Linked DNA regions of Pueribacillus theae. The main gene of each other region encodes a partner of the protein of the gene in region 2 in a complex. Links are inferred from orthologs where the notes say so. Each region holds a gene or a part of one and is shown on either strand. Other genes may lie near its edges.

What was found.
Region 1: the proteins of nusB (region 2) and rpsJ are in contact, whole or in part, in a solved structure (PDB 3D3B), measured with the Escherichia coli proteins. The link is inferred for Pueribacillus theae from one-to-one orthologs.

What each region holds. Positions count from the first base shown.
Region 1 is NZ_QCZG01000004.1:85,161-94,488, forward strand. The notes cover bases 4,149-7,033. They hold rpsJ (30S ribosomal protein S10), read right to left. Parts: upstream 5,803-7,033; coding sequence 5,494-5,802; downstream 4,149-5,493. Other genes in these bases: rplW (50S ribosomal protein L23), read right to left, coding at 4,149-4,186; rplD (50S ribosomal protein L4), read right to left, coding at 4,186-4,809; rplC (50S ribosomal protein L3), read right to left, coding at 4,827-5,465; tuf (elongation factor Tu), read right to left, coding at 6,211-7,033. Also shown: rplX (50S ribosomal protein L24), read right to left, coding at 1-314; rplN (50S ribosomal protein L14), read right to left, coding at 365-733; rpsQ (30S ribosomal protein S17), read right to left, coding at 766-1,029; rpmC (50S ribosomal protein L29), read right to left, coding at 1,051-1,254; rplP (50S ribosomal protein L16), read right to left, coding at 1,244-1,678; rpsC (30S ribosomal protein S3), read right to left, coding at 1,681-2,340; rplV (50S ribosomal protein L22), read right to left, coding at 2,344-2,685; rpsS (30S ribosomal protein S19), read right to left, coding at 2,706-2,984; rplB (50S ribosomal protein L2), read right to left, coding at 3,042-3,872; more of rplW, read right to left, coding at 3,899-4,148; more of tuf, read right to left, coding at 7,034-7,401; fusA (elongation factor G), read right to left, coding at 7,521-9,328. UniProt on the Escherichia coli protein: Involved in the binding of tRNA to the ribosomes. Part of the processive rRNA transcription and antitermination complex (rrnTAC). The complex forms an RNA-chaperone ring around the RNA exit tunnel of RNA polymerase (RNAP).
Region 2 is NZ_QCZG01000002.1:86,171-95,365, forward strand. The notes cover bases 4,046-6,797. They hold nusB (transcription antitermination factor NusB), read right to left. Parts: upstream 5,741-6,797; coding sequence 5,351-5,740; downstream 4,046-5,350. Other genes in these bases: xseA (exodeoxyribonuclease VII large subunit), read right to left, coding at 4,046-4,485; folD (bifunctional methylenetetrahydrofolate dehydrogenase/methenyltetrahydrofolate cyclohydrolase FolD), read right to left, coding at 4,491-5,354; DCC39_RS01830 (Asp23/Gls24 family envelope stress response protein), read right to left, coding at 5,819-6,223; accC (acetyl-CoA carboxylase biotin carboxylase subunit), read right to left, coding at 6,237-6,797. Outside these bases: dxs (1-deoxy-D-xylulose-5-phosphate synthase), read right to left, coding at 1-715; DCC39_RS01800 (hypothetical protein), read right to left, coding at 731-1,327; DCC39_RS01805 (polyprenyl synthetase family protein), read right to left, coding at 1,999-2,901; DCC39_RS01810 (exodeoxyribonuclease VII small subunit), read right to left, coding at 2,898-3,143; more of xseA, read right to left, coding at 3,133-4,045; more of accC, read right to left, coding at 6,798-7,595; accB (acetyl-CoA carboxylase biotin carboxyl carrier protein), read right to left, coding at 7,608-8,129; DCC39_RS01845 (SpoIIIAH-like family protein), read right to left, coding at 8,281-8,862; spoIIIAG (stage III sporulation protein AG), read right to left, coding at 8,865-9,195. UniProt on the Escherichia coli protein: Part of the processive rRNA transcription and antitermination complex (rrnTAC). The complex forms an RNA-chaperone ring around the RNA exit tunnel of RNA polymerase (RNAP).

The DNA.
Region 1 (9,328 bases), on a different replicon or contig from region 2:
ATGCGTACATTTTTTACAACCTGTACTTTCTCACCGTTGACTTTTTTGTAGCCTGCTACTTTTTTGTATCCTACGCGTGTCGGTTCATTTGATTTCGGATCGAGCGGCATGACGTTTGAAACGTGAATCGGCGCTTCCATTTCAACAATGCCGCCTTGCGGGTTCATTTGTGAAGGTTTGGAATGTTTTTTCACAACATTAACGCCTTCTACGATGACACGTTCCTTTTTAGGATAAGCCGCAAGGATAACCCCTTGCTTTCCTTTATCTTTGCCTGAGATGACTTGAACTTTATCTCCTTTTTTTACGTGCATAGCGATCGTGCACCTCCTTAGATTGCAACATTACATCCTCGTTCGATTGATTAAAGTACTTCTGGAGCCAATGAAATAATTTTCATATATTGATGGTCGCGAAGTTCACGGGCAACCGGACCAAAGATACGCGTTCCGCGAGGGCTTTTGTCATCACGAATAATGACTGCAGCATTTTCATCAAAGCGGATGTATGAACCATCGTTTCTGCGCACACCGCTTTTTGAACGAACGACGACTGCCCGAACAACATCGCCTTTTTTGACAACGCCTCCGGGTGTTGCTTGTTTTACCGTACAGACAATAACATCTCCAATATTGGCAGTTTTACGCCCAGAACCGCCGAGCACTTTTATACATAACACTTCACGTGCACCGGAGTTATCTGCGACTTTTAGACGAGTTTCTTGTTGAATCACTTGATAAACCTCCTTCCGGACTTTGCTTCTTGTTATACGATGATTGATTCTTCAACAATTTCTACGAGACGAAAACGTTTGTCTTTCGAAAGGGGACGAGTTTCTGCGATTCTTACTACGTCACCGATTTTTGCACTATTGTTTTCGTCATGGACTTTATATTTTTTTGAATACTTGACGCGTTTCCCGTAAAGCTTATCTTTCTTGTACGTTTCAACGATAACAGTGATCGTTTTATCCATTTTGTCAGATGTTACGCGCCCAGTGTAGGTTTTTCGGTTATTGCGTTCACTCATTGTTTTGACCTCCTCTCACGATTATCCGTTATTGATGCCAAGTTCTCTTTCACGTAAAACGGTTTTTGTCCGCGCAATGGATTTGCGAACGTCACGAATGCGGGCTGGATTCTCTAATTGACCAGTTGCTAGTTGAAAACGCAAGTTAAACAATTCTTCTTTCAACGTTTTAATTTGCTGTTCAATTTCAGCAGTCGTCAATTCACGAATTTCTTTAGTTTTCATTTGAGTCACCACCCATTTCTTCTCGTTTTACAAATTTCGTTTTGATCGGAAGTTTATGAGAGGCTAGACGCAATGCTTCACGAGCGACTTCTTCGGAAACACCTGCAATTTCAAACATGATTTTCCCTGGCTTTACAACCGCTACCCAGCCTTCCGGCGCACCTTTACCTGAACCCATCCGAACTTCTAAAGGCTTCGCTGTGTATGGTTTTGATGGGAAAATTTTGATCCATACTTTACCGCCACGTTTCATGTAACGTGTCATGGCAATCCTTGCTGCTTCAATTTGGCGGTTTGTAATCCAGGCTGATTCTGTTGCCTGCAATCCGTATTCTCCAAAACTTATTTCTGTCCCACCTTTTGCATTGCCTTTCATTTTTCCGCGATGCTCTTTACGGTGTTTTACACGTTTTGGCATTAACATAATTATTTTCCTCCTTCCTCTTGTTTCGCATCCTTTGTCGGAAGGACTTCGCCACGATAAATCCAGATTTTCACTCCTAGTTTACCGTAAGTCGTATCCGCTTCAGCCGTGCCATAGTCAATATCTGCACGCAATGTGTGAAGTGGCACTGTTCCTTCGCTATACGATTCCGAGCGAGCGATATCTGCTCCGTTTAAACGGCCGGAAACTTCTGTTTTGATTCCTTTTGCTCCCGCACGTACTGCACGTTGGATTGCTTGTTTCATTGCACGGCGAAATGCAACACGGTTTTCCAATTGAGTCGCGATATTTTCAGCGACTAGTTTCGCATTGATATCAGGCGTTTTGACTTCAAAAATGTTCACGTGAACCTTTTTGCCTGTCAGTTCGTTTAAAGCTTTTCGAAGTGATTCGACTTCAGAACCACCTTTACCGATGACCATGCCAGGCTTTGCCGTTTTAATCGTAATATTTACACGGTTTGCAGCCCGTTCAATTTCGATGCCCGCAACTGCTGCATCTTTTAAGCGCTTTTCAATGTATTCACGAATTTTGATGTCTTCATGAAGAAGCTTTGCATAATCTTTATCCGCATACCATTTTGAATCCCAGTCACGGATGACACCAATTCTGAGCCCTACTGGGTTAACTTTTTGACCCACGCATTATCCCTCCTTCTTTTCTGAAACTACGACCGTAATGTGGCTCGTTCTTTTATTGATACGGCTTGCGCGGCCTTGTGCCCTTGGACGGAAACGTTTTAGCGTAACGCCTTCGTCAACGTAAGCTTCGCTTATATAAAGGTTGTTTGCTTCCATTTCATAGTTATGCTCAGCATTTGCAATCGCTGAATTCAATAGTTTCTCTACGATTGGAGAAGCCGCTTTCGGTGTGTGTCGTAAAATCGCAATTGCTTCACCGACCTCTTTCCCGCGAATTAAATCGATTACGAGGCGGGCTTTGCGAGGAGCAATGCGTACTTGTTTTGCAGTCGCTTTCGCTTGCATTGATGAAACCTCCTCTCAACTTAACGTCTTGTTTTTTTGTCATCGGCAGCATGGCCTCTGTACGTACGAGTTGGTGCAAATTCGCCTAATTTGTGGCCAACCATGTCCTCGGAAATGTAAATAGGTACATGTTTTCTCCCGTCATATACAGCGAGTGTATGTCCGATGAATTCAGGAAAAATCGTTGAACGGCGTGACCAAGTTTTGATCACTTTTTTCTCGTTCTTTTCATTAAGAGCTTCAACTTTTTTCATTAAATGATCGTCTACGAATGGTCCTTTTTTCAAACTGCGACCCACATTTGTTCCTCCCTTCGCGATTGCGCTACGGTCCCTTTGAACCGTAGGTCAACCCTTTTATTTTTTACGGCGGCGCACAATGTATTGATCAGATGGTTTGTTTTTCTTACGTGTTTTGTAGCCAAGTGTTGGTTTACCCCATGGGCTAACAGGAGATTTGCGTCCGATTGGCGCTCTTCCTTCACCGCCACCATGCGGGTGATCAACAGGGTTCATAACAGAACCACGAACTGTCGGGCGTTTTCCAAGCCAGCGGGAACGTCCTGCTTTCCCGACATTAATAAGCTCATGTTCAACGTTGCCAACTTGGCCAATTGTTGCGCGGCAAGTGGCTAATACCATTCTCGTTTCACCGGAAGAAAGTCTTACAAGCACGTATTTTCCTTCTTTTCCGAGAAGCTGGGCCTCTGCACCTGCAGAACGGACTAATTGGCCGCCTCGGCCAGGTTTTAACTCAATGTTGTGGATGGTTTGGCCGACAGGAATATTTTGGAGTGGCAATGCGTTGCCAAGTTTGATGTCTGCTTCAGGGCCTGACATAATCTCCATTCCAACCTGCAATCCTTTTGGAGCAAGGATGTAACGTTTTTCTCCATCAGCATAATGAATAAGTGCGATGTTTGCAGTGCGGTTTGGATCATATTCGATCGTAGCAACGCGCCCTGGTATTCCATCTTTGTTTCGTTTGAAATCGATAATGCGGTATTTCTTCTTATGGCCGCCACCTTGATGGCGCACTGTAATACGGCCTTGATTGTTTCGGCCAGATTTTCTATTTAATGGTGCTAGAAGTGACTTTTCAGGTTTGTCTGTTGTAATTTCACTGAAGTCTGAACCAGTCATTCCGCGGCGTGCATTTGTTGTTGGTTTATATTTTTTGATCGCCATTTTTTTCCCTCCTTCACGTCGTTCTATTAAACACCTTCAAAGAAGTCTAGCTCTTTGCTTTCAGGTGTCAATTGTACAATCGCTTTTTTGCGGTTTGGCTTATATCCCGAGTGGCGTCCAAAGCGTCTAAATTTCCCTTTGTAATTCATTGTGTTTACCTTTTGAACTTTCACACCAAAAATCGTTTCAATGGCGCTTTTGATTTCCGTTTTGTTTGCGCGCGGGTCAACTTCAAATGTATATTTTTTGTCGCCCAAGGTTTCAGTGGAACGTTCTGTAATAACGGGGCGCTTAATAACATCACGTGCGTCCATTACGCTAGCACCTCCTCTACCTTTTCAGCTGCGTCCTTCGTCATAATGAGTTTGTCATGGTTGACGATGTCAAGCACTCTTACATCCGCTGCTGTTGTTACACTCACTCCAGGAATATTGCGTGCAGATAATTCAACGGTTTCGTTGTGATCATTTGTCACGATTAACGCCTTTTCGTTAGCTTTTAAGTTCGATAGAATCGCTGCCAAATCTTTTGTTTTTGGCGCTTCCATAGAAAGCTGATCAACAACGATAAAGTTTTCTTCTTTCACTTTTGTTGAGAAAGCTGATTTCAACGCTAATCTACGAACCTTTTTAGGAATTTTGTAGCTGTAGCTTCTCGGTGTTGGACCAAATACAACGCCTCCACCTACCCATTGCGGCGAGCGAATGGAACCTTGGCGTGCACGGCCAGTTCCTTTTTGCCGCCAAGGCTTGCGGCCTCCTCCTCGAACAGCAGAGCGGTTCTTCGTTGCATGCGTACCTTGTCGTTGTGCTGCCTGCTGCATAACGATGACATCAAAAAGAACATGATTGTTTGGCTCAATTCCAAAAATGTGATCAGAAAGCTCGAGATCACCTACTTTTGAGCCCTCTTGATTTAAAAGTTCTACTTTAGGCATCGGATAATCCTCCTTTCTTACTTGGCTTTTGCTGCTTTAAGTGCAGCTTGAATTGTCACATAGCTTTTTTTAGGGCCTGGCACGTTGCCTTTGATTAAAAGTAAGTTGCGTTCAGCATCCACTTTGACGATTTCTAAGTTTTGCAACGTCGTCCTTTCACCGCCCATTCGTCCTGGCAGTGCTTTTCCTTTAAAAACACGGGCCGGATCAACTGCTCCCATTGAGCCCGGGCCTCTATGATAGCGTGAACCATGGCTCATTGGTCCGCGTGATTGGTTGTGCCGTTTAATCACACCTTGGAAACCTTTCCCTTTGGAAGTTCCAGTTACGTCTACTTGTTCACCTTCGCTAAAAATATCTACTTTCACTTCTTGGCCAACTTCATATTCGGAAGTGTCTACCCCACGAATTTCTTTTACGAAGCGCTTAGGTGCTGTATTTGCTTTAGCAGCATGGCCTTTTTCTGGTTTTGACGCACGTTGTTCTTTTTTGTCTTCGACACCGATTTGAATTGCTTCATAGCCGTCCGTTTCGGCTGTCTTCTTTTGAAGGACAACGTTTGGCAATGCTTCAATCACTGTTACAGGAACAACGTCGCCGTTTTCCTTAAAAACTTGCGTCATGCCAATTTTTCTTCCTAAGATTCCTTTACTCATTGTTTTTCCACCTCCTAATGTTCCGTCCTTACAATTTGATCTCGATATCAACGCCAGAAGGCAAGTCTAAACGCATAAGCGAATCAACCGTTTGTGGTGTTGGTTCGATAATGTCAATCAAACGTTTATGAGTACGCATTTCAAATTGTTCACGTGAATCTTTGTATTTGTGTACTGCGCGCAAAATTGTATAAACCGATTTTTCAGTTGGCAACGGGATTGGACCCGAAACCTTCGCACCTGAACGTTTCGCAGTTTCAACAATTTTTTCAGCTGATTGATCCAAAATTCTGTGGTCGTACGCTTTTAACCGAATGCGAATTTTTTGCTTTGCCATTATTTTCCCTCCTTCATCGCCCATTTTTTTTAGCGCTTGTTCAAAAAGCCTTACAGAAGTTAGTTATTGATGAGTACAGCTTAACGTTCACTAGCTTTTGCGGCTTTTCCATCAGCGCATAATAGACAGTTCTCCGCGAAAATTTCCTGCACACGGGCCATGGCAAAGGGGCCGGGTGTGTCAGCAACCTTTCACTTCATCGCTGCAATCAATGACTAACATTCAACATTATATAGAAATAATGCGGCGAATGCAAGTGGCGCCAACGTTTTTCTTGTTTTTGGCCACACTTTACCTATTATAGAGACTCCAACAGTTGATTGCAAGATTTTTTAAGTGTTTGTGAGAAATGCGCAAAAAAAAAAAAACTGAGCCCCCCATATAAAGAGAGCTCATAGATTTAACTTCTTATTCGATAACTTCTGTTACTACTCCAGAACCGACAGTACGTCCACCTTCACGGACAGAGAATCTTGTTCCGTCTTCAATTGCGATTGGAGCAATTAATTCTACAGTCATTTCAACGTTATCGCCAGGCATTACCATTTCAACGCCTTCTGGAAGTGAAATTGTTCCAGTTACGTCAGTCGTACGGAAGTAAAATTGGGGGCGGTAGTTTGAAAAGAAAGGTGTATGTCTTCCGCCTTCTTCTTTCGAAAGAACGTAAACTTCAGCTTTAAATTTAGTATGAGCCTTCACTGTACCAGGCTTAATTAACACTTGGCCACGTTGAACTTCTTCACGGGAAACACCACGAAGAAGAGCACCAATGTTGTCCCCAGCTTCAGCGTAGTCGAGAAGTTTACGGAACATCTCAACACCTGTAACTGTTGTTTTCTTAGGTTCTTCAACCAAACCAAGAATTTCAACTTCATCTCCAACTTTTACTTGTCCGCGTTCCACACGGCCAGTCGCAACTGTACCACGTCCAGTAATTGAGAACACGTCCTCAACAGGCATCATGAACGGTTTATCTACGTCACGCTCAGGAGTTGGAATATACTCGTCAACTGCATCCATTAATTCAAAGATTCTTTCAGGCCAGTCACCTTCGCCTTCAAGCGCTTTTAAAGCGGAACCTTTAATGACTGGTACGTCATCACCAGGGAATTCGTATTCGCTTAAAAGATCACGAACTTCCATTTCAACGAGTTCTAGCAGCTCTTCGTCGTCTACCATATCACATTTGTTCAAGAAAACGACAATATAAGGAACACCTACATTACGAGAAAGCAGAATGTGTTCACGAGTTTGAGGCATTGGGCCGTCAGCTGCAGATACAACAAGGATGGCTCCATCCATTTGCGCTGCACCTGTGATCATGTTTTTTACATAGTCAGCGTGTCCTGGGCAGTCCACGTGAGCATAGTGGCGGTTTTCAGTTTCGTATTCAACGTGGGAAGTCGCGATTGTAATTCCGCGCTCACGTTCTTCAGGTGCACCGTCGATTTGATCGTAAGCCATTGCTGTACCACTGCCGTATTTGCTGTGAAGAACAGTTGTGATCGCAGCAGTCAACGTTGTTTTACCATGGTCAACGTGTCCAATCGTACCAATGTTTACGTGTGGTTTAGAACGGTCAAATTTTTCTTTAGCCATTTCTATTTTTTCCTCCTTAATTAAGAAAAATAATTTTTTAAGTAAGTTAATCGAATAGACGACAGGCGTCTATCCTCGATTATAGCAAATGGAAACTTTAAACAATAGTGACAAGTTGATCATTCACCTGTCGCTTTTTTAATAATGTCTTCAGCAATCGATTTCGGAACTTCTTCATAATGGTCAAAGTGCATAGAGTATACTCCACGGCCTTGTGTATTAGAACGAAGCGATGTTGCATAGCCAAACATTTCCGAGAGCGGCACGAATGCATTGATCACCTGTGCGTTCCCCCGGGCAGTCATGCCTTCGACTCGTCCTCTCCGGCTTGTGATGTCGCCCATAATGTCACCCATGTACTCTTCAGGCACAACGACTTCAACTTTTACGATTGGCTCAAGAAGGACTGGATTACAAATTTCTTTTGCTTTCCGGAGCGCCATTGAGGCGGCAATCTTAAACGCCATTTCACTTGAGTCAACGTCGTGGTAAGAGCCATCATAAAGCTTCGCCTTAATGTCAATCACTGGGTAGCCTGCCAATAGGCCATTCTCAAGCGCATCTTTGAGGCCCGCTTCAACAGCCGGCACATATTCCCGGGGAACAACCCCACCGACAATGGCGTTCTCAAATTCAAACCCTGCGCCTTCTTCAAGCGGTTCAAATTCAATCCATACGTGTCCGTATTGGCCACGCCCGCCAGATTGGCGAATGAATTTACCTTCACATTGCCCGGCTTTACGAATGGTTTCACGATAGGCAACTTGAGGAGCTCCGACGTTTGCTTCAACTTTAAACTCGCGTTTTAATCGGTCAACGATAACATCGAGATGAAGCTCACCCATTCCAGAGATAACCGTTTGTCCCGTTTCCTCATTTGTTTCCGTTTTGAACGTTGGATCTTCTTCAGCAAGTTTTGCAAGAGCAATCCCCATTTTATCTTGGTCGTTTTTCGTTTTTGGTTCGATTGCGACAGAGATAACTGGCTCAGGGAATTCCATTGATTCAAGGATGACAGGGTGTTTGTCATCACAAAGCGTGTCACCGGTTCCCGTATCTTTTAAGCCAACCCCAGCAGCAATATCCCCTGCGTAAACGGTAGAAATTTCCTCGCGGGAATTTGCGTGCATTTGTAAAATGCGGCCTATTCGTTCACGTTTTCCTTTTGTTGAGTTCAAGACATACGATCCTGAATTTACCGTTCCGGAATAGACACGGAAGAATGTTAGCTTACCAACGAATGGATCGGTCATTACTTTAAACGCTAAAGCGGAGAAAGGTGCGTCATCACTTGACTCTCTCTCTACTTCTTCCTCAGTATTAGGCACAGTTCCTTTGATAGCTGGAATGTCCGTTGGAGCTGGCAAATAGTCGAGAACAGCATCGAGTACAAGCTGAATCCCTTTATTTTTAAACGCTGAGCCGCATAATACTGGATAAAATTCAACATTCAGGGTCGCTTGGCGAATCGCTGCTTTAAGTTCTTCATTCGTAATTTCTTCGCCTTCAAGATATTTCATCATTAAATCTTCGTCTAATTCAGCTACCGCTTCAATGAGCTTTCCGCGGTGTTCTTCAGCTAATTCCTTCATATCATCAGGAATTTCGCGTGCATCTGTACGGGTTCCAAGATCATCTTCATAAAAGTAAGCTTTCATCTCAATAAGATCAATCATGCCTTCAAATTGATCTTCAGCTCCGATTGGAAGCTGAATCGGATGGGCATTTGCTTCAAGACGATCATGAAGCGTTTGTACAGCATTTAAGAAATCTGCACCGATTTTATCCATTTTGTTAACAAAAACAATTCTCGGTACACCATAAGTAGTCGCTTGCCGCCAAACTGTTTCTGTTTGAGGCTCAACACCTGATTGGGCATCAAGTACGGCTACTGCTCCATCCAATACACGAAGAGAACGTTCAACTT
Region 2 (9,195 bases):
AAAACATGCCTGAAACGAGCAAATATTTAAGGCTATCTTTCACTCTTTCTGCCACGCTGGCGATTTTGCCTCCGAATGCAGGAATTTTTTTCATTAAATATTCAATATCATCTTTCACTTTGTTATATTTGCCTGCGGTCCGCATACGCCCAAGGATATTGTGCAATGCCCCTACATTAGGCGCAATGGACATTTCATTGTCGTTTAGAACGACGATCAAATTTTTCTTTTCGTCACCGATATGGTTCAGTGCTTCAAGCGCCATTCCCCCAGTAAGCGCTCCGTCTCCGATGACTGCAACGACATGTTCGTTAGTGCCCCTTAAATCTCTCGAAATCGCCATTCCCATTGCGGCTGAAAGTGAAGTAGAACTATGCCCTGTTTCCCAAACATCATGTTCGCTCTCGTTTCTCTTCGGAAACCCCGACAAACCCTTATACTGTCTTAACGTCTCAAACTGATCTGCTCTTCCTGTTAAAATTTTATGAACGTATGATTGATGTCCAACATCCCAAATAATTTTATCTTTTGGGCTATCGAACATTTTATGAAGGATGAGCGTTAACTCAACCACCCCTAAATTTGGCCCAAGATGGCCGCCTGTTACCGATAATTTTTTTATGAGAAATGAACGGATATCTTCGGCTAATGCCGCCAATTCCGCCTGCGAATAATGTTTTATGAACGAGGGATCTTTAATCGTTCTAAGATCCATTGATATTCCTCTCTTTCATTTCAATTTCTGCCTTTTTACGAAGAAAGGGGAAATTTTAATTTTTAATTTTTCTTCTATTAAATATAACAGTCGACCAACCTGAAAGACAACATTCTTTGAATGAAGAATCGCATACGATTTGCCAAGCGCTTTTCCCCCGACGGTTGCCGCCGCTACAATGCTTGTAAAAACGACAGAGACAATTGCATGGAAAATCGTTCCGTCTCCTTGTCCAAATTGAAACACCAACTGCATAACGACAACGGCAGATGCGGTTCCGCTTACAATCCCCGATATATCTCCAATCACGTCATTGCAAAAGCTCGCAACGCGATCAGCATTTCTGCAGATCAGAATCGCTTGTTTCGCTCCGTGTACTTTTTCCGAAGCCATCGCATGAAATGGTTTTTCTGCTGCTGCAGTTGCAGCTACACCAATAATATCAAAGATGATACCGATTAACACGATACAAAAAACAATAACCATGCCTGCAGCCCAAGAGACTCCATTTAGCATGGCGGTAGATATGATTGAAAAAAGAGCCGCTAACACGAACGTGATAACGGCTATTGCTACACTCCAATTGATTGATTTGTCAAAAGGAAGCTTCATAATTACTCCTTTATGTAAGTAACGAGTGAATGATTATGTAAAAGGAGTAGTCATTTAAAGGGTAAAAACTACGGCTTAGGTCCAGTAGGTTTTCCCATACCGCTGCCGAAGTGTCGCCACTTTGGCGGTTTCCCTTTAAAGCGGTATCAGCGCTGTTGCCAAACGCCGGACTGGATTACCACTTAGTCCGTACTGCAATCCCCTCTAAATGTCAAATGCGAACAGTCTAGGAGTTTTCCTCAACAACCCTGAACCATTTCCTAGCCTCTTTTGCAATGTTGATTTCATGCGACAGCGAATTTCCGAAACGACCGGTCCAGTTTCTAGGAAATCGGTACCCGCAATCCCCTCAACATCACTCAAGGCAGGCTACGCTGTTAGCGGGTTGCCCCACAAAACAGGTTCATACCCCATCCCGTAATAAAACGCTTCGAAGACGTATATTACAAGTATGGGCCTCCACGGAAGCAGGGTCAACGCCCACATGCCTTTGTGGATCGCCCCGCAACCTTAACTCCCAGCATCGACCCAAGGCTGGGCGCCTCAAGCCGCCACAAGGAACTTCATCGATGTGCCCTTTAGCGGATTTTTAGGCCCGCCTTCAGAAATGGGAGGCTGACTAGAATACTGCACCACCCCATAAAGTAATAATATTATACCACGATTACCAATTAATTGTCACGATGAATGATATACATTGAAATTGTTTCGAGCTGTTCATGCTTCACATTCGCTTTATATAAAAATTTAATCGCTTTATCGACATGCTCGTTCAGTTTTTTCTTTGCTCCATCAACTGTTAAAAGACTTGGATAGGTGCTTTTTTCATTTTCAAAATCACTCCCGACAGGCTTGCCGATTTTTTCGACGTCTCCTTCAATGTCAAGAATGTCATCCCGTATTTGGAAAGCAATACCAAGATGGTATGCAAACTGCTCCAAATGGTTCATTTGCTCTTCATTTGCCCTGGCCAAAATTGCACCGGCCAGCACTGAATAGATAAATAATTTCCCTGTTTTATTAACGTGTATATGTTCCAGTTCTTCCACTGTCAGGTTGGGGTTATTCTCCGCAATCAAGTCTTCTGTCTGCCCGCCAACCATTCCTTCCGCGCCTGCCGCTTGGGCCAATTGTTTAATTAATTCTACTTTCATCTGGCTTGTAATTTCAGGATCGTCAAGCGATGCGATCATTTCAAAGCTGTATGTCAAAAGAGCGTCCCCTGCAAGAATCGCGTTTGCTTCGCCGAAAACCTTATGATTCGTCGGTTTTCCTCTTCGGAGATCGTCATTATCCATAGCCGGCAAGTCATCATGGATTAACGAATACGTGTGAAGCATTTCAACCGCGCAGGCAAGCGGAATGCCTTTTTCACTATTTTGTCCAAACGCTTCAAGTGTTGCGAGAAGCATGATCGGCCTTAAGCGTTTTCCTCCCGCTTCAAGGGAGTAATTCATCGCATCAATTAACACTTTCGGCCCGTTTAATTTAGAAATTTCTATACGAAGCTGTTCATCAATCTTTGCTTTTGCCTGTTTTAAATAAGGAATGATATGTGAGTTCGTTAATGTCATTCTTCCTCCTGAATTGTAAAAGGCATAATTTCTCCTTCTTCGTCGATCATTTGATCAATTTTTTCCTCTACTGCTTTTAATTTATCATGGCAGCTTTTCGATAGTTTCATACCTTTTTGGAATAAATGAATGGCCTCTTCCAATGCAACATCCCCATTTTCAAGCTGCTCAACGATCGTTTCAAGCTCTTCCATTTCTTCTTCAAATGATGGCTGTTTTTCGGTATCTAAATCATGGCTCATTTTTTGATTCCTCCAATCCCCAGACATGGCAATCGAGCAACCCATCTTTTACATTGACCTGGATCATGTCACCTGGATTCACATCGTATACAGACTTCACAACAACGTCATCCTTTGTTACAAGGCTGTACCCTCTATCCATCACTTTCAAAGGGCTCAACGCATCCAGTTTTGAAATGCTTTGCTGATAAAGCATTTTTTTTCGATTGGTCAATTGCTGCATTTCCCGAGCTAATCTTTTCGTTAATTGTTTGCGTCTCTCTTTCCCTTGGATAATTAATTTTTCCGGGTGATGGCGATGAATGGATTTATTTATGTTTCTCCATTGTTCATATTTTTGATTAAGCTGCAGTTTTGCCTCTCTTGTTAAACGTTCAATTAAACGGTCCAGCTCTTGATTCTTTTGCCGTATTAATTGAGCAGGATAACGGAAGGCATACGATTTTTGCAAGCGGGCCAGCTTCTCTCTTTCGGCATCTAGCCTTGCGGCAATCGCTCGTATTAGCCTCGCTTTCCGCTCGTTCACACGCTCATTTAATTCTAAAACGTGCGGCACCGCTAATTCCGCGGCTGCGGTCGGGGTAGCGGCTCTTACATCCGCAGCAAAGTCCGCAATCGTCACATCGGTTTCGTGCCCGACAGCTGATATAATTGGAATTTCTGAATGAAAAATACTTCTGGCTACAATCTCTTCATTGAAGGGCCATAAATCTTCAATCGAACCTCCACCTCTACCTACAATGAGAACATCGTGCATGCGAAGTTCATTCGCCTGTTTAATCGCTTTTGCAATCGATTCGGAAGCCAATTCGCCTTGTACATAGACAGGAAAAAGCGTAATTCTCGCCAATGGATAACGCCGTTTTATCGTTGTGAAAATATCGCGTACCGCAGCACCTGTCTTTGAGGTGACAACACCGATTTCAACCGGAAAAACAGGAAGCGGCTTTTTTCTTTCACTCGAAAAAATTCCTTCACGCTCCAGCTTTTTCTTTAATTCTTCAAAAGCGAGAAATAAGTTTCCGATCCCATCAGGCTGCATTTCTTTCGCATATAGCTGGTATTGGCCATATGGCTCATAAACTGTCACTTCGCCGCGTACCAGCACCTTCATCCCATTTTCCGGCCGAAACGCCAATTTGCTGTTATGGCTGGAAAACATAACAGATTGTATTCTTGATCGTTCATCTTTCAAAGTAAAATACATATGTCCTCTGGAATGCAGTTTAACATTGGACAATTCCCCTCTAACCCATACATCGTTCAAGACAGTATCGCGATCAAACTGTCTTTTTATATAGCGGGTAAGCGCGGTTATCGATAGATAACGATCTTGCTCCATATACGTCACTCGCCTTTATTCAGGCGAAACCTTTTTGCGGAAAGGATCGTATTATGTAATAGCATTGTAATCGTCATTGGCCCCACCCCGCCGGGAACTGGTGTAATGTATGCGGCTTTTTCCTTTGCTTCTTCAAAGTTGACGTCCCCTGTTAATTTCCCATTTTCTAAACGATGAATGCCGACGTCGATTACCGTTGCACCGTCTTTAATATGCTCCCCGTTAATGAGATGGGCTTTTCCGACGGCCGCAATCAATATATCTGCTTGTGTTGTGATTTCTTTTAGGTTTCTTGTACGGGAGTGGCAATACGTTACGGTCGCATTTTCGTTTAAAAATAATTGCCCGACAGGCTTTCCTACAATATTGCTGCGTCCAACGACAACAACATGCTTGCCTTCAATCTCAATTTGTTCTGACTTGACCATTTCTAAAATCCCGTGTGGTGTGCATGGCAAAAAGGTTTCTTGCCCTGTCATCATACGTCCGATACTAATCGGGTGGAAGCCATCAACATCTTTTTCAGGTGATATGGTGTCGATAACAGCCTGCTCATTGATTTGAGCTGGGAGTGGAAGCTGAACAAGGATCCCATCGATCGTATCGTCTGCATTAAGTTCCCTGATTTTAGCAAGCAGTTCTTCTTCTGATGTTTCTTCAGGCATTTCAATGAGAAGCGAATGGATGCCGACTTCCTGGCAGGCCTTTTGTTTTCCTCTAACATAGGTTTGGGATGCCGGGTCGGTTCCAACAATAATAACTGCCAAACCAGGCGTGACATCTTTTTCTTTTAATGCCTCAACTGCTTTTTTCATCTCTTCTTTTTTTCTCTGTGACAGTTCTTTTCCGCTAATCAATTGTGCAGTCATTGTTCTCCCCCTAAAATTTTTGATAAAACACCATTGATAAAACGTTTGGACTCCTCACTGCCAAATGTTTTGGCAAGTTCGACCGCTTCATTCAACGTAACATTTGAAGGAATATCTTCCTCATACTTCAATTCATAGACAGCTAGACGTAAAATCGCGCGATCAACATTTGCAATCCGGTCAAAACGCCAGTTTTCTAAATGTTTTTTGATCGTACTGTCAATTGAATCTAGATTTGCGATTGTTCCTTCAACGAGCCGTTCAAAAAAAGGATCGGTTTCTTCGTCATTCAACACATAATCCATTGTTTCATTAATATCGGTCTCATTCAAATGCATTTGAAAAAGAGCTTGTACTGCTTTTTCACGGGCTTGTCTTCTCTTCAATATTTTATCTCCTTTTAACATCCACTTAGTAATCAATTAATGATAAAAATCAAAGGGGATCCCCTTTGATTTTTATCATTAATATTCAGTATCACTTATAAGGTTATCTTTTTGTTCAAAATGGATACCTACTACATGGATGTTAATTTCTTTTACATCAAGTGCTGTCATGTTTTGCAATTCCTGGCGGATGCTCGTTTGAATTTCCTGACCGACAGATGGGATGGAAAAACCATATTCAATCACAACAAAAACATCGAGAATGATGCCCTGATCGGTAAGATCAACTTTGACGCCTTTTCGGTGCGATTTTCGGCCGAGTTTTTCCGCAACACCGGTTGCGAAGTTTCCCCGCATTGAAGAAACCCCTTCGACATCTGATGCCGCAATCGCAGCGATTACTTCAATAACTTCAGGCGAAATCTCAACCTTACCAAGTTCATCTGTCTGACTGTTCATCTCAAAGCTTTGGCTTTCAACCAAGTTTTTTCACCCCTTAGTTTTCTTTATCACTTAAATCATACAGCTCAAGAAACTTCGTATTAAAATCACCTTCAACAAATTTTTCGTGATTTAAAAGTTTTAAGTGAAAAGGAATCGTCGTTTTTACTCCGTCGATCACAAATTCATCAAGTGCACGCTTCATCCGAGAGATTGCTTCTTCTCTCGTCGCGCCGTAAGTAATAAGTTTCGCAACCATTGAATCATAAAATGGCGAAATGACGTAACCGGGATAAACAGCCGAATCGACTCTTACACCCAATCCTCCCGGCGGTAAATACATCTCCACTTTGCCAGGTGAAGGCATGAATTTTTTGTTCGGATCTTCCGCATTAATACGGCACTCCATCGACCAGCCGTTAAATGTGACATCATCCTGCTTGATCGATAATTTTTCACCCGCCGCAACATAAATCTGCTGCTTGATAAGATCGACTCCGGTAACCATTTCTGTTACAGGATGTTCAACTTGGATGCGGGTGTTCATTTCCATAAAATAGAAATTTCCGTCAGCAGCATAAATAAATTCAATTGTCCCCGCACCGGAGTAATTAACGGCTGCAGCTGCTTTAACAGCGGCCTCTCCCATCTCTTGCCGTTTCTTTTCATCAATTGCAGGCGACGGCGTTTCTTCAACCAATTTTTGAAGGCGGCGTTGAATGGAACAGTCACGTTCACCTAAGTGAATCACATTTCCATAGTTGTCGGCAAGCACTTGAATTTCAACATGGCGGAAATCTTCAATAAATTTTTCGATGTAGACCCCTGGATTGCCAAAAGCAGTTGCCGCTTCTTGTTGTGTAATATTAATGCCGTTGGCTAATTCTTTCTCGTCACGTGCGATACGGATACCTTTTCCGCCCCCGCCAGCCGTTGCTTTAATAATAACAGGATAACCAATTTTAGACGCGATCTCAAGCCCTTCGTCCACGCTCCCGATGATGCCTTCCGACCCCGGAACAATCGGTACCCCTGCCTTTTTCATTGTTGAGCGGGCAATATCTTTCGTACCCATTTTTGTAATAGCTTCAGGGCTTGGGCCGATAAACGTAATGTTGCATTCTTTGCATATTTCGGCGAAGTCAGCATTTTCGGCTAAAAAACCGTAGCCCGGGTGGATGGCGTCAACACCAGTTAGAGTGGCGATGCTCATAATATTCGTAAAGTTTAAGTAGCTGTCTTTCGCTGCTGTAGGTCCAATGCAGTATGCTTCGTCTGCTAATCGAACGTGAAGGGCGTCTTTATCAGCCTCTGAGTAAACGGCAACAGTCTCGATATCAAGTTCTTTACATGCACGGATAATCCGTACAGCAATTTCTCCTCTGTTTGCGATTAAAACTTTTTTTATATTCATATTCGCCGCCCCTTATTCCGGTTTAACGAGAAATAGTGGTTGTCCATACTCAACAAGTTGGCCGTTTTCAGCTAAAACTTCAACAATTTCGCCCTTTACTTCTGCTTCAATTTCATTAAATAGTTTCATGGCTTCGACGATGCAAACGATCGTATCTTCTTCAACTTTGTCGCCGGCTTTTACATAAGGAGGCTTATCAGGGGAGGAAGCCGCATAGAAAGTTCCCACCATTGGCGATTCGATTTTATGTAAATTGCTTTGATCTTGCGTTTTTTCAGCTTGTGATTCTGCTTTTTCGGCTGCAGGGCTTGGCGCAGGCGCCGGTTGTGTATTTTGTTCAACCTTCGGTTGAAGCGCTTCCGCAGCAGGAGCTTGTACCACTTTTTCTACTGCTTGCTGAACTTCAGGAACAATTGCCGCTCCTGCATTTTTTTTCAATGTGATTGTCGTTCCTTCGTTTTCGTAAGTAAATTCATTGATTGATGACTGATCGACCAATCGAATGAGTTCACGTAGTTCTTGTACTTTAAACATTTGCTTTACTCCTTCCATATTAAAAACAAAAAATTTAAAAATTCTTGAATAATTATAGCATACCGCTTAATTACAGTATAGTTTACTTAAAAAAAATTTGTCGAGCGAAAAGAGCCGATGGCAATCCACCTTCGGCTCTTCTAATCGATCATCACTTTGCATATTCAACTGTCACATTGCTTACATTGCCTTCTCCAAGCTGTTCAACCGTTTTGCGCATAATATCATTCGCTTCTTTCTTTGATACCTCGTCTGCTTTAACAATAATATTAAAATTTTCCCCATCGATTGGATTCACAATCACATCGTCGTAGCCTAGCTGATTCATTAACAATGTTTCCAATACGGTGATTTGTTGTGATTGGTCGTTTAATTTTTCCATTTTATTGAATGCTTCACTTTTCATCTCTGCTGAAATTTCTCCTGAGGCAACGACTTCCTGATACTCTGCCAGCTGCTTTTCTCTTGCTTCGTTAATTTTAATTCTTAGCGCTGCAAATGTTTCATCGCTTGAAATGGTTGTTACTTCCGCTTGATCTTCAGCAGCTTCTTTGTTTGAGGTTTCAAGTTCTTCTTTGGCATCTTTCGCTTCGTTGTTTGTTTGTTTCTCTTCATCTTCAACGTACGCCACATTTGTAGGCGATTCACCAGGCGAAACGATATAGTAGACAGATAATACAATAATTAAACTTAACATCGTTAAAAGCCATGCTGTTTGTTTTTTCAATACCAATGTTACTCCTCCTTTATTTTTTTCGGCAAAACCGAAACTTGATAACTTGGGACGTGGAGAAATCGTGTGACAGCTTCAATAATCTGCTGCTTTACTTGCATGCTTTCGGCACCTTGCGCAACAACGATGACTCCGGTTACTTTCGGCTTTTCACTTCCGATAATAACTGGCTTATCTTTATCGCCGTCTCTTACGATAATCGTTTCTTCATCCATTGAATTGTTTTCTATCGTTCTCGTGCCTCCTTCACGATCGCTTTCTTCTGTTACTTGCTTTTCGTTTCTTCTGTTTTTTTCGTAGAGTTTCTTTTCTGTTGAAGCGATGTTTACTTTT